Regions from separate parts of the Neobacillus sp. SAB-20_R2A genome, predicted to be linked through region 2. Evidence: a T-box and tRNA genes for the amino acid it is inferred to sense, from the RefSeq annotation. Region 2 holds a T-box; the other regions hold tRNA genes.

Region 1 (3,564 bases), 150 kb from region 2:
CAGAGATAGCAAAGAGGTTATATTAATATAATGAATTGCATGTTCAAAAACAACAAAAAAGCTGATGACATATTGTCATCAGCTTTTTCGTATGACCCCTACGGGATTCGAACCCGTGTTACCGCCGTGAAAGGGCGGTGTCTTAACCGCTTGACCAAGGGGCCAAATGGCAGAGAAGAAGGGATTCGAACCCTCGCGCCGCTTACGCGACCTACTCCCTTAGCAGGGGAGCCCCTTGAGCCACTTGGGTACTTCTCTATATGGCTCCGCAGGTAGGACTCGAACCTACGACCGATCGGTTAACAGCCGATAGCTCTACCACTGAGCTACTGCGGAATAATACTATGGTGGGCCTAAATGGACTCGAACCATCGACCTCACGCTTATCAGGCGTGCGCTCTAACCAGCTGAGCTATAGGCCCATAATGGAGCGGGTGATGGGAATCGAACCCACAACAACAGCTTGGAAGGCTGTGGTTTTACCACTAAACTACACCCGCATTATAATGGGGCGGCTGATGGGAATCGAACCCACGAATGTCGGAACCACAATCCGATGCGTTAACCACTTCGCCACAACCGCCGTGATGTTTTTAAAAAATAAAGGTGGCTCAGGACGGAATCGAACCGCCGACACAAGGATTTTCAGTCCTTTGCTCTACCGACTGAGCTACTGAGCCACTTTAGTGGCGGTCTGGACGGGACTCGAACCCGCGACCTCCTGCGTGACAGGCAGGCATTCTAACCAACTGAACTACCAGACCGGATTGCGGGGGCAGGATTTGAACCTGCGACCTTCGGGTTATGAGCCCGACGAGCTACCGGACTGCTCCACCCCGCGATAATAAAAAGTATAAAATGTATTTATGGCGGAGGAAGAGGGATTCGAACCCCCGCGCGGTTTAACCCGCCTGTCGGTTTTCAAGACCGATCCCTTCAGCCAAACTTGGGTATTCCTCCATAAAATATGAAACTAATGGTGGACCTTGTAGGACTCGAACCTACGACCGGACGGTTATGAGCCGTCTGCTCTAACCAGCTGAGCTAAAGGTCCAAGTTAAAGTTCTTTAACCTGTATGGTTAAAATCCGTCTGTCCCCATCTCAGAAAGCATATTCAAACAGCAGCTCGATGGGTACAACTCGTAGTATATTCAGGAAGCCTTGCTCGTTGCTCTAACCAGCTGAGCTAAAGGTCCTAATAATCTTGGTAGCGGCGGAGGGGATCGAACCCCCGACCTTACGGGTATGAACCGTACGCTCTAGCCAGCTGAGCTACACCGCCAAATTACATATTAATTAAATGGTGGAGCCTAGCGGGATCGAACCGCTGACCTCCTGCGTGCAAAGCAGGCGCTCTCCCAGCTGAGCTAAGGCCCCATTGAATTTAGTGAGAATGGTCGGGAAAACAGGATTCGAACCTGCGACCCCTTGGTCCCAAACCAAGTGCTCTACCAAGCTGAGCTATTTCCCGTACTATTAAATTTAATGGCGCGCCCGACAGGAGTCGAACCCATAACCTTCTGATCCGTAGTCAGACGCTCTATCCAATTGAGCTACGGGCGCATTATTTATTAAGTGGTGCCGAGGACCGGAATCGAACCGGTACGGTAGTCACCTACCGCAGGATTTTAAGTCCTGTGCGTCTGCCAGTTCCGCCACCCCGGCAATTTTGGAGCGGAAGACGGGATTCGAACCCGCGACCCCCACCTTGGCAAGGTGGTGTTCTACCACTGAACTACTTCCGCAATATTTAAATGGTGCGGGTGAAGGGAGTCGAACCCCCACGCCTTGCGGCGCCAGATCCTAAGTCTGGTGCGTCTGCCAATTCCGCCACACCCGCATATTTAAATGGTGAGCCATGAAGGACTCGAACCTTCGACCCTCTGATTAAAAGTCAGATGCTCTACCGACTGAGCTAATGGCTCAAGGTGCCGGCTAAAGGACTTGAACCCTCAACCTACTGATTACAAGTCAGTTGCTCTACCAATTGAGCTAAGCCGGCAAAATGATAATTAAATTATTATGGTGGAGGATGACGGGATCGAACCGCCGACCCTCTGCTTGTAAGGCAGATGCTCTCCCAGCTGAGCTAATCCTCCATTTTAACAGCCTGGCAGCGTCCTACTCTCACAGGGGCTTTCGCCCCAACTACCATCGGCGCTGAGAAGCTTAACTTCCGTGTTCGGGATGGGAACGGGTGTGACCTTCTCGCCATTACTACCAGACCATTTATCAGACACTATTTTATTATAATGTCTATTTCATATTTTGCAAGAGGAAATTTAAAATTTTTCATTCCCTCAAAACTAGATAATACAGAAGAAGTAAATAAGAACGAGTTCACCTTACTTAATTATGACTTGGTTAAGTCCTCGATCGATTAGTATCAGTCAGCTCCACACGTCACCGCGCTTCCACCTCTGACCTATCAACCTGATCATCTTTCAGGGATCTTACTAGCTTGACGCTATGGGAAATCTCATCTCGAGGGGGGCTTCATGCTTAGATGCTTTCAGCACTTATCCCGTCCGCACATAGCTACCCAGCGATGCCTTTGGCAAGACAACTGGTACACCAGCGGTGCGTCCATCCCGGTCCTCTCGTACTAAGGACAGCTCCTCTCAAATTTCCTGCGCCCACGACGGATAGGGACCGAACTGTCTCACGACGTTCTGAACCCAGCTCGCGTACCGCTTTAATGGGCGAACAGCCCAACCCTTGGGACCGACTACAGCCCCAGGATGCGATGAGCCGACATCGAGGTGCCAAACCTCCCCGTCGATGTGGACTCTTGGGGGAGATAAGCCTGTTATCCCCAGGGTAGCTTTTATCCGTTGAGCGATGGCCCTTCCATGCGGAACCACCGGATCACTAAGCCCGACTTTCGTCCCTGCTCGACTTGTAGGTCTCGCAGTCAAGCTCCCTTGTGCCTTTACACTCTGCGAATGATTTCCAACCATTCTGAGGGAACCTTTGGGCGCCTCCGTTACACTTTAGGAGGCGACCGCCCCAGTCAAACTGCCCACCTGACACTGTCTCCCACCCCGATCAGGGGTGCGGGTTAGAATTTCAATACAGCCAGGGTAGTATCCCACCGACGCCTCCACCGAAGCTGGCGCTCCGGTTTCTCAGGCTCCTACCTATCCTGTACAAGCTGTACCAAAATTCAATATCAGGCTACAGTAAAGCTCCATGGGGTCTTTCCGTCCTGTCGCGGGTAACCTGCATCTTCACAGGTACTATAATTTCACCGAGTCTCTCGTTGAGACAGTGCCCAGATCGTTACGCCTTTCGTGCGGGTCGGAACTTACCCGACAAGGAATTTCGCTACCTTAGGACCGTTATAGTTACGGCCGCCGTTTACTGGGGCTTCGATTCAGAGCTTCGCTTGCGCTAACCCCTCCTCTTAACCTTCCAGCACCGGGCAGGCGTCAGCCCCTATACTTCGCCTTGCGGCTTTGCAGAGACCTGTGTTTTTGCTAAACAGTCGCCTGGGCCTATTCACTGCGGCTCTTCGGGGCTATTCACCCCAAAAAGCACCCCTTCTCCCGAAGTTACGGGGT
Region 2 (3,564 bases):
AAAACAGATTTCTTCGATGGTTGTCTATGTTCCGGAGTTGCTGCGGGAGATGAAAAGCTCCATCGCCGATTCGACTTTAAACGAAAAAATCGATGCGTTAAAAAAAGAGCCGATTTTAATGCTTGATGATATTGGTGCTGAAGCGATGTCCAGCTGGACGCGCGATGAAGTGCTTGGACCAATCCTGCAATTTCGCATGCTTGAGAGCCTGCCGACCTTCTTTACTTCTAATTTTGATTTTCAAGGGCTCGAGCACCATTTAACCTACAGCCAACGCGGCGAAGAGGAAAAAATGAAGGCCCGCCGCATAATGGAGAGAATTCGTTCTTTGAGCGAACCCGTAATGGTGGGCGGTTCCAACCGCAGAAATTAATGTTACAAGGGATTCCGGTATTTCGCCGGAGTCCTTTTTTGCACTTTTAAAACTTCTATTTTGGCCAAGTCCCCCATATATATTAAAACAGAGATTCGGTTTTTAGGGGGGATTTGGTTGGCAGAAATCATCTTCCAAAATAAGATGGATGCAATCCGTTTTTATAATCATTTGCAAAAAGTATTAAATAATCTTCTTGATTATGAAAATATTCTTCTTTTTGAAGATCGACATATAGTGAAAATAATGGATGGCTCTTGTTCTGACCATTTATTTGCCAAGGTTAAAGACGCTTTTTATGAGTTTATTACATGTATCAAACGCGATGACTGGTTTATGGATATTTTGGAGCAGCAATTTTTTTACGAAGACCTGGAGGAACGGCAGCAAATTTTGGAGATTCTTTATTCCATTTTAGAAGGGCATCGCTTTGAACTTTCTTCTTTTTTACAGGAAAATAATGAGGAACCTAATATTAAGGAAGCCATTCATCATGTTTTCCAGGAAAATATTTCGTTCTCGTTTGATTCGTTTGCGAAATTTAGGTTGCGCTCGTATCTCCAGCTCCTTGAAAGCTATGTGGAGCTTTCAATTGATGAATATAAAATGGAGCAGGAATACCAAATGTTTGTGAATATGCTGAGAGATTTTTTGGCAAATCGGGAGCCGAAAATTGATGTGCTGCATCTATTATTTGATGATGAAATCACCTTTTACAATGAACATTTTGAAGAAATGAAACGAAGCGAATTGATACGTCTGATTGACCGAAAGCTGTTGGTGAATCATCCGGTTTACGTCGATTCGGCCTCGATTGCCCCGCTATTATCTCTGGCGCCAACATCTATTTTTCTTTATACAAATGATCCGGAGGCCCCGCTTGTCAGAACAATTAAGAATATTTTTGAGGAAAGAGTGAAGGTCAGGCAATTCGAGGCGCTCCGGGAAGTGAAAAATTGGGTAGGAAAAGCAACTTCCTCCGAAAACCATGGATAAAAAATACAAATTGTTAAAATAATTTGTTTTATGAAGTTGATTTTTTAAAACTAAATCATTATAATAACGTACATAGCTTATATCATAGTAAATGTAATGATAAGGACAACAGTATTTTTTTACGGTTTTTAGAGAGGGAGGACGCGGCTGAAAGCCTCCTAACACGAAAGAAATACTTACCACCTTTAAACTTCACCAGTGAACACTTCATTTTTTCATGAAGCTAGTAATTGTTGACGGCAATCAGCCGTTACCCTGACCTAAAGTCATTTTCAGTATGCCTGTTGGCAGCTTCTGAAAATGAAAAATTGGGTGGAACCACGTGTTAATCAAAACTCGTCCCTATTCCTAGGGACGGGTTTTTTATTTTTTATTTTATAAGGAGGAATTGATGATGTCAGATGTTGTAAAAATTGCATTTCCTGATGGGGCAGTAAAGGAGTTCCCAAAAGGAACGACAACAGAAGATATTGCGGCATCCATCAGCCCTGGTCTGAAGAAAAAGGCTATTGCCGGCAAACTAAACGGTCAAATGTATGATCTTCGCCGTCCAATTCAAGAAGACGGTTCAATAGAAATCGTGACACCAGAATCTAAGGATGCCCTTGAGGTATTGCGCCACAGTACTGCCCACTTAATGGCACAGGCTGTTAAGCGTTTGTACCCGGGAGCGAAGCTTGGTGTCGGCCCTGTTATTGAAGGCGGATTTTATTACGATATGGATTTAGAGGAATCTTTGACACCTGAAGACCTTCCTAAAATCGAAAAGGAAATGGCGAAAATCGTTAGCGAGAACATTGAAGTTGTCCGCAAAGAAGTCAGCCGTTCCGAAGCGGTTCAGCTTTTTAAAGAAATCGACGATGAGTATAAGCTTGAGTTGATTGAAGCTATTCCTGATGATGAACAAGTAACGATCTATGAGCAGGGGGATTTCTTCGACCTATGCCGCGGTATCCATGTTCCATCAACTGGAAAAATTAAAGAATTTAAGCTGTTAAGCATTGCGGGTGCCTACTGGCGCGGCGACAGCAATAACAAAATGCTTCAGCGCGTATACGGCACTGCCTTTTTCAAAAAGGAAGAGTTGGCTGAACATCTTCGTTTGCTTGAAGAAGCAAAAGAGCGTGACCACCGCAAGCTTGGTAAGGAGCTTAACTTATTTACTAATTCTCAAAAGGTAGGGCAAGGGTTGCCGCTTTGGCTGCCAAAGGGTGCAACCATCCGTCGTATCGTTGAACGCTATATCGTGGACAAAGAGGTCAGCCTAGGCTATGACCATGTTTATACACCGATTATGGCAAACGTGGAGTTATATAAAACTTCCGGCCACTGGGATCATTACCATGAAGATATGTTCCCGGTAATGGAAATGGACAATGAGCAATTAGTGCTCCGCCCGATGAACTGCCCACACCATATGATGGTGTACAAAAATGCGATGCACAGCTACCGTGAGCTTCCAATTCGGATTGCTGAGTTAGGAACAATGCACCGTTATGAAATGTCAGGTGCTTTATCCGGATTGCAGCGTGTCCGCGGGATGACTTTGAACGATGCGCATATCTTTGTTCGTCCGGATCAAATTAAGGAAGAATTCCAGCGAGTTGTTCGGCTGATTCTAGAGGTTTATAAAGATTTCGATATTAAGGAATATTCATTCCGATTATCGTATCGTGATCCTCAAGATAAGGAAAAGTACTTCGATGACGATGCAATGTGGGAAAGAGCACAAAGCATGTTAAAAGAAGCGATGGATGACCTTGGCCTTGATTATTTCGAAGCTGAAGGAGAAGCGGCATTCTACGGTCCTAAATTGGATGTTCAAGTCAGAACTGCTTTAGGCAAGGACGAAACTTTGTCGACTGTGCAATTGGATTTCTTGCTGCCTGAACGTTTTGATTTAACGTATGTTGGTGAAGATGGCAAGCAGCACCGTCCGGTTGTTATCCACCGTGGCGTGGTGTCCACTATGGAACGGTTTGTGGCTTACTTAATTGAAGAATACAAGGGCGCATTCCCAACTTGGCTGGCGCCTGTACAGGTTCAAGTGATTCCTGTTTCGCCAGAAGCGCATTTTGATTATGCCCGAAAGGTACAGGAACAATTGAAGGCTGCAGGCTTCCGCGTTGAATTGGACGGCCGTGATGAAAAAATCGGCTATAAGATCCGCGAAGCGCAAATGCAGAAAATCCCTT
Region 3 (3,564 bases), 1.6 Mb from region 2:
CAAGTTACAACGATTACCTATATTAAACCATCTTTAACAAAAAAGTTCAATTAATTTTCTGAATAAATTATTTTTTTATAAAATTCAGTAATGATGCATGGGGACGGTTCTATTGCCTCAAATGATGGGCGGAGACGGCTCAAGACTAAGAAGGTAAGGTTCGGACAGTTCCGATTCTTTTTTAAGCGATTTTGTCCGAAGGTGCCCCAGATTTGGACACTTCCACTCCTTTTTAAAGCGATTTTGTCCGAAGGTTGCACAAGTTCGGACGCTTCCACCCCTTTTTCGCCCAATTTTGTCCGAAGACTGCACATCAAGTACTTCAGACTTTTTAAAACCTTGGTAGAGAGTATTTCCAAGTGATCTTGGACGATATTACTGCATCAAAATTTCAGTCATTACGCTTTACTTCAAAAAAAAGACAACCATTTCAGGTTGTCTTTTTGGTTTGCCCGGCGGCGTCCTACTCTCACAGGGGCTTTTGCCCCAAATACCATCGGCGCTGAGAAGCTTAACTTCCGTGTTCGGGATGGGAACGGGTGTGACCTTCTCGCCATTGCTGCCGGACATGTTTTTATTTAGATATGATACCGGTGGTCGGGGTCGAACCGACACTCCTCACGGAACACGATTTTGAGTCGTGCGCGTCTGCCAATTCCGCCACACCGGCATGATTTGGAGGCGGCAACCGGATTCGAACCGGTGGTAAAGGTGTTGCAGACCTGTGCCTTACCACTTGGCTATGCCGCCATATTTTTGGAGCGGAAGACGGGATTCGAACCCGCGACCCCCACCTTGGCAAGGTGGTGTTCTACCACTGAACTACTTCCGCATATTGGCTGGGCTAGCAGGATTTGAACCTACGAATGACGGAGTCAAAGTCCGTTGCCTTACCGCTTGGCTATAGCCCAATAATGGAGCGGGTGATGGGAATCGAACCCACAACAACAGCTTGGAAGGCTGTGGTTTTACCACTAAACTACACCCGCAATAGATGGGGCGGCTGATGGGAATCGAACCCACGAATGTCGGAACCACAATCCGATGCGTTAACCACTTCGCCACAACCGCCGTGATGTTTTTAAAAATAAAGGTGGCTCAGGACGGAATCGAACCGCCGACACAAGGATTTTCAGTCCTTTGCTCTACCGACTGAGCTACTGAGCCACTTTAGTGGCGGTCTGGACGGGACTCGAACCCGCGACCTCCTGCGTGACAGGCAGGCATTCTAACCAACTGAACTACCAGACCGGATTGCGGGGACAGGATTTGAACCTGTGACCTTCGGGTTATGAGCCCGACGAGCTACCGGACTGCTCCACCCCGCGATAATAAGAAATATTTAGAAACGATATACATAAAGCTTACGTCTGACTGTATCAATCTTCAAAAGTATATTCAAAAAAGAGTTCAATTGATACACTCTAAAATAAATAACAGTCTTATGGCGGAGGAAGAGGGATTCGAACCCCCGCGCGGTTTAACCCGCCTGTCGGTTTTCAAGACCGATCCCTTCAGCCGGACTTGGGTATTCCTCCGTAAAACATATTTGGTAGCGGCGGAGGGGATCGAACCCCCGACCTTACGGGTATGAACCGTACGCTCTAGCCAGCTGAGCTACACCGCCAACATTCATTTATAATATTCAATGGTGGAGCCTAGCGGGATCGAACCGCTGACCTCCTGCGTGCAAAGCAGGCGCTCTCCCAGCTGAGCTAAGGCCCCATAAGTTTTTAAAGAATGGTCGGGAAGACAGGATTCGAACCTGCGACCCCTTGGTCCCAAACCAAGTGCTCTACCAAGCTGAGCTACTTCCCGAACTATAAAATTTGATGGCGCGCCCGACAGGAGTCGAACCCATAACCTTCTGATCCGTAGTCAGACGCTCTATCCAATTGAGCTACGGGCGCATTATTTGTTATTTTGAAAAATTGGAGCCTACCACTGAACTACTTCCGCAAATAAATGGTGCGGGTGAAGGGAGTCGAACCCCCACGCCCGAAGGCGCCAGATCCTAAGTCTGGTGCGTCTGCCAATTCCGCCACACCCGCAAAAGAAGTAATTATTTGAAGTGGTGCCGGCTAAAGGACTTGAACCCTCAACCTACTGATTACAAGTCAGTTGCTCTACCAATTGAGCTAAGCCGGCATATATGGTGGAGGATGACGGGATCGAACCGCCGACCCTCTGCTTGTAAGGCAGATGCTCTCCCAGCTGAGCTAATCCTCCATTTATGGTGACCCCTACGGGATTCGAACCCGTGTTACCGCCGTGAAAGGGCGGTGTCTTAACCGCTTGACCAAGGGGCCATTTAGAAAAAGTTTATTATGGCGGAGAGCAAGGGATTTGAACCCTTGATACGCGGTTAACGTATACACGATTTCCAATCGTGCTCCTTCGGCCACTCGGACAGCTCTCCATAATATGAAAGAAGCGACAGTGAATATCTTCTCACATCTCTACTTTTATAACAATGACTAATTTCTTCCAAATTCATTATAGGGGAAGAAAAAAGACAGAAAGTAAAATTTCTGTCTTAGCCCGGCAGCGTCCTACTCTCACAGGGACTTGCGTCCCAACTACCATCGGCGCTGAGAAGCTTAACTTCCGTGTTCGGGATGGAAACGGGTGTGACCTTCTCGCCATTGCTACCGGACCTATTGAATTAAGGGTTTCATTCCCTCAAAACTAGATAACGCAGAAGAAGTTTAGTAAAAACGAGTTCACCTTACTTAATTATGACTTGGTTAAGTCCTCGATCGATTAGTATCAGTCAGCTCCACACGTCACCGCGCTTCCACCTCTGACCTATCAACCTGATCATCTTTCAGGGATCTTACTAGCTTGACGCTATGGGAAATCTCATCTCGAGGGGGGCTTCATGCTTAGATGCTTTCAGCACTTATCCCGTCCGCACATAGCTACCCAGCGATGCCTTTGGCAAGACAACTGGTACACCAGCGGTGCGTCCATCCCGGTCCTCTCGTACTAAGGACAGCTCCTCTCAAATTTCCTGCGCCCACGACGGATAGGGACCGAACTGTCTCACGACGTTCTGAACCCAGCTCGCGTACCGCTTTAATGGGCGAACAGCCCAACCCTTGGGACCGACTACAGCCCCAGGATGCGATGAGCCGACATCGAGGTGCCAAACCTCCCCGTCGATGTGGACTCTTGGGGGAGATAAGCCTGTTATCCCCAGGGTAGCTTTTATCCGTTGAGCGATGGCCCTTCCATGCGGAACCACCGGATCACTAAGCCCGACTTTCGTCCCTGCTCGACTTGTAGGTCTCGCAGTCAAGCTCCCTTGTGCCTTTACACTCTGCGAATGATTTCCAACCATTCTGAGGGAACCTTTGGGCGCCTCCGTTACACTTTAGGAGGCGACCGCCCCAGTCAAACTGCCCACCTGACACTGTCTCCCACCCCGATCAGGGGTGCGGGTTAGAATTTCAATACAGCCAGGGTAGTATCCCACCGACGCCTCCACCGAAGCTGGCGCTCCGGTTTCTCAGGCTCCTACCTATCCTGTACAAGCTGTACCAAAATTCAATATCAGGCTAC

What was found. A T-box is a leader RNA that pairs with one kind of tRNA and senses whether it is charged. The one in region 2 lies ahead of thrS (threonine--tRNA ligase), so its partner is inferred to be a tRNA-Thr.
Region 1: it encodes a tRNA-Thr, which carries the amino acid that the T-box ahead of thrS (threonine--tRNA ligase) is inferred to sense. The anticodon was not compared.
Region 3: it encodes a tRNA-Thr, which carries the amino acid that the T-box ahead of thrS (threonine--tRNA ligase) is inferred to sense. The anticodon was not compared.

The regions. Positions count from the first base shown of each region.
Region 1 is NZ_CP145895.1:4,799,909-4,803,472, forward strand. It holds tRNA gene V5M37_RS23575 (tRNA-Glu) at 93-164, opposite strand; tRNA gene V5M37_RS23580 (tRNA-Ser) at 168-258, opposite strand; tRNA gene V5M37_RS23585 (tRNA-Asn) at 262-336, opposite strand; tRNA gene V5M37_RS23590 (tRNA-Ile) at 346-422, opposite strand; tRNA gene V5M37_RS23595 (tRNA-Gly) at 427-500, opposite strand; tRNA gene V5M37_RS23600 (tRNA-His) at 508-583, opposite strand; tRNA gene V5M37_RS23605 (tRNA-Phe) at 608-680, opposite strand; tRNA gene V5M37_RS23610 (tRNA-Asp) at 688-764, opposite strand; tRNA gene V5M37_RS23615 (tRNA-Met) at 768-841, opposite strand; tRNA gene V5M37_RS23620 (tRNA-Ser) at 868-960, opposite strand; tRNA gene V5M37_RS23625 (tRNA-Ile) at 978-1,054, opposite strand; tRNA gene V5M37_RS23630 (tRNA-Met) at 1,207-1,283, opposite strand; tRNA gene V5M37_RS23635 (tRNA-Ala) at 1,303-1,378, opposite strand; tRNA gene V5M37_RS23640 (tRNA-Pro) at 1,396-1,472, opposite strand; tRNA gene V5M37_RS23645 (tRNA-Arg) at 1,488-1,564, opposite strand; tRNA gene V5M37_RS23650 (tRNA-Leu) at 1,578-1,666, opposite strand; tRNA gene V5M37_RS23655 (tRNA-Gly) at 1,672-1,746, opposite strand; tRNA gene V5M37_RS23660 (tRNA-Leu) at 1,757-1,841, opposite strand; tRNA gene V5M37_RS23665 (tRNA-Lys) at 1,851-1,926, opposite strand; tRNA gene V5M37_RS23670 (tRNA-Thr) at 1,931-2,003, opposite strand; tRNA gene V5M37_RS23675 (tRNA-Val) at 2,025-2,100, opposite strand; rRNA gene rrf (5S ribosomal RNA) at 2,110-2,226, opposite strand; rRNA gene V5M37_RS23685 (23S ribosomal RNA) at 2,362-3,564, opposite strand, start outside.
Region 2 is NZ_CP145895.1:4,652,167-4,655,730, reverse strand. It holds gene dnaI (primosomal protein DnaI) at 1-373, shown strand, start outside; gene ytxC (sporulation protein YtxC) at 491-1,369, shown strand; T-box leader at 1,457-1,716, shown strand; gene thrS (threonine--tRNA ligase) at 1,764-3,564, shown strand, end outside.
Region 3 is NZ_CP145895.1:3,034,738-3,038,301, forward strand. It holds rRNA gene rrf (5S ribosomal RNA) at 451-567, opposite strand; tRNA gene V5M37_RS14710 (tRNA-Leu) at 589-670, opposite strand; tRNA gene V5M37_RS14715 (tRNA-Cys) at 677-750, opposite strand; tRNA gene V5M37_RS14720 (tRNA-Gly) at 758-832, opposite strand; tRNA gene V5M37_RS14725 (tRNA-Gln) at 837-911, opposite strand; tRNA gene V5M37_RS14730 (tRNA-Gly) at 916-989, opposite strand; tRNA gene V5M37_RS14735 (tRNA-His) at 996-1,071, opposite strand; tRNA gene V5M37_RS14740 (tRNA-Phe) at 1,095-1,167, opposite strand; tRNA gene V5M37_RS14745 (tRNA-Asp) at 1,175-1,251, opposite strand; tRNA gene V5M37_RS14750 (tRNA-Met) at 1,255-1,328, opposite strand; tRNA gene V5M37_RS14755 (tRNA-Ser) at 1,446-1,538, opposite strand; tRNA gene V5M37_RS14760 (tRNA-Met) at 1,551-1,627, opposite strand; tRNA gene V5M37_RS14765 (tRNA-Ala) at 1,650-1,725, opposite strand; tRNA gene V5M37_RS14770 (tRNA-Pro) at 1,742-1,818, opposite strand; tRNA gene V5M37_RS14775 (tRNA-Arg) at 1,834-1,910, opposite strand; tRNA gene V5M37_RS14780 (tRNA-Leu) at 1,967-2,051, opposite strand; tRNA gene V5M37_RS14785 (tRNA-Thr) at 2,073-2,148, opposite strand; tRNA gene V5M37_RS14790 (tRNA-Val) at 2,154-2,229, opposite strand; tRNA gene V5M37_RS14795 (tRNA-Glu) at 2,235-2,309, opposite strand; tRNA gene V5M37_RS14800 (tRNA-Ser) at 2,329-2,419, opposite strand; rRNA gene rrf (5S ribosomal RNA) at 2,540-2,656, opposite strand; rRNA gene V5M37_RS14810 (23S ribosomal RNA) at 2,744-3,564, opposite strand, start outside.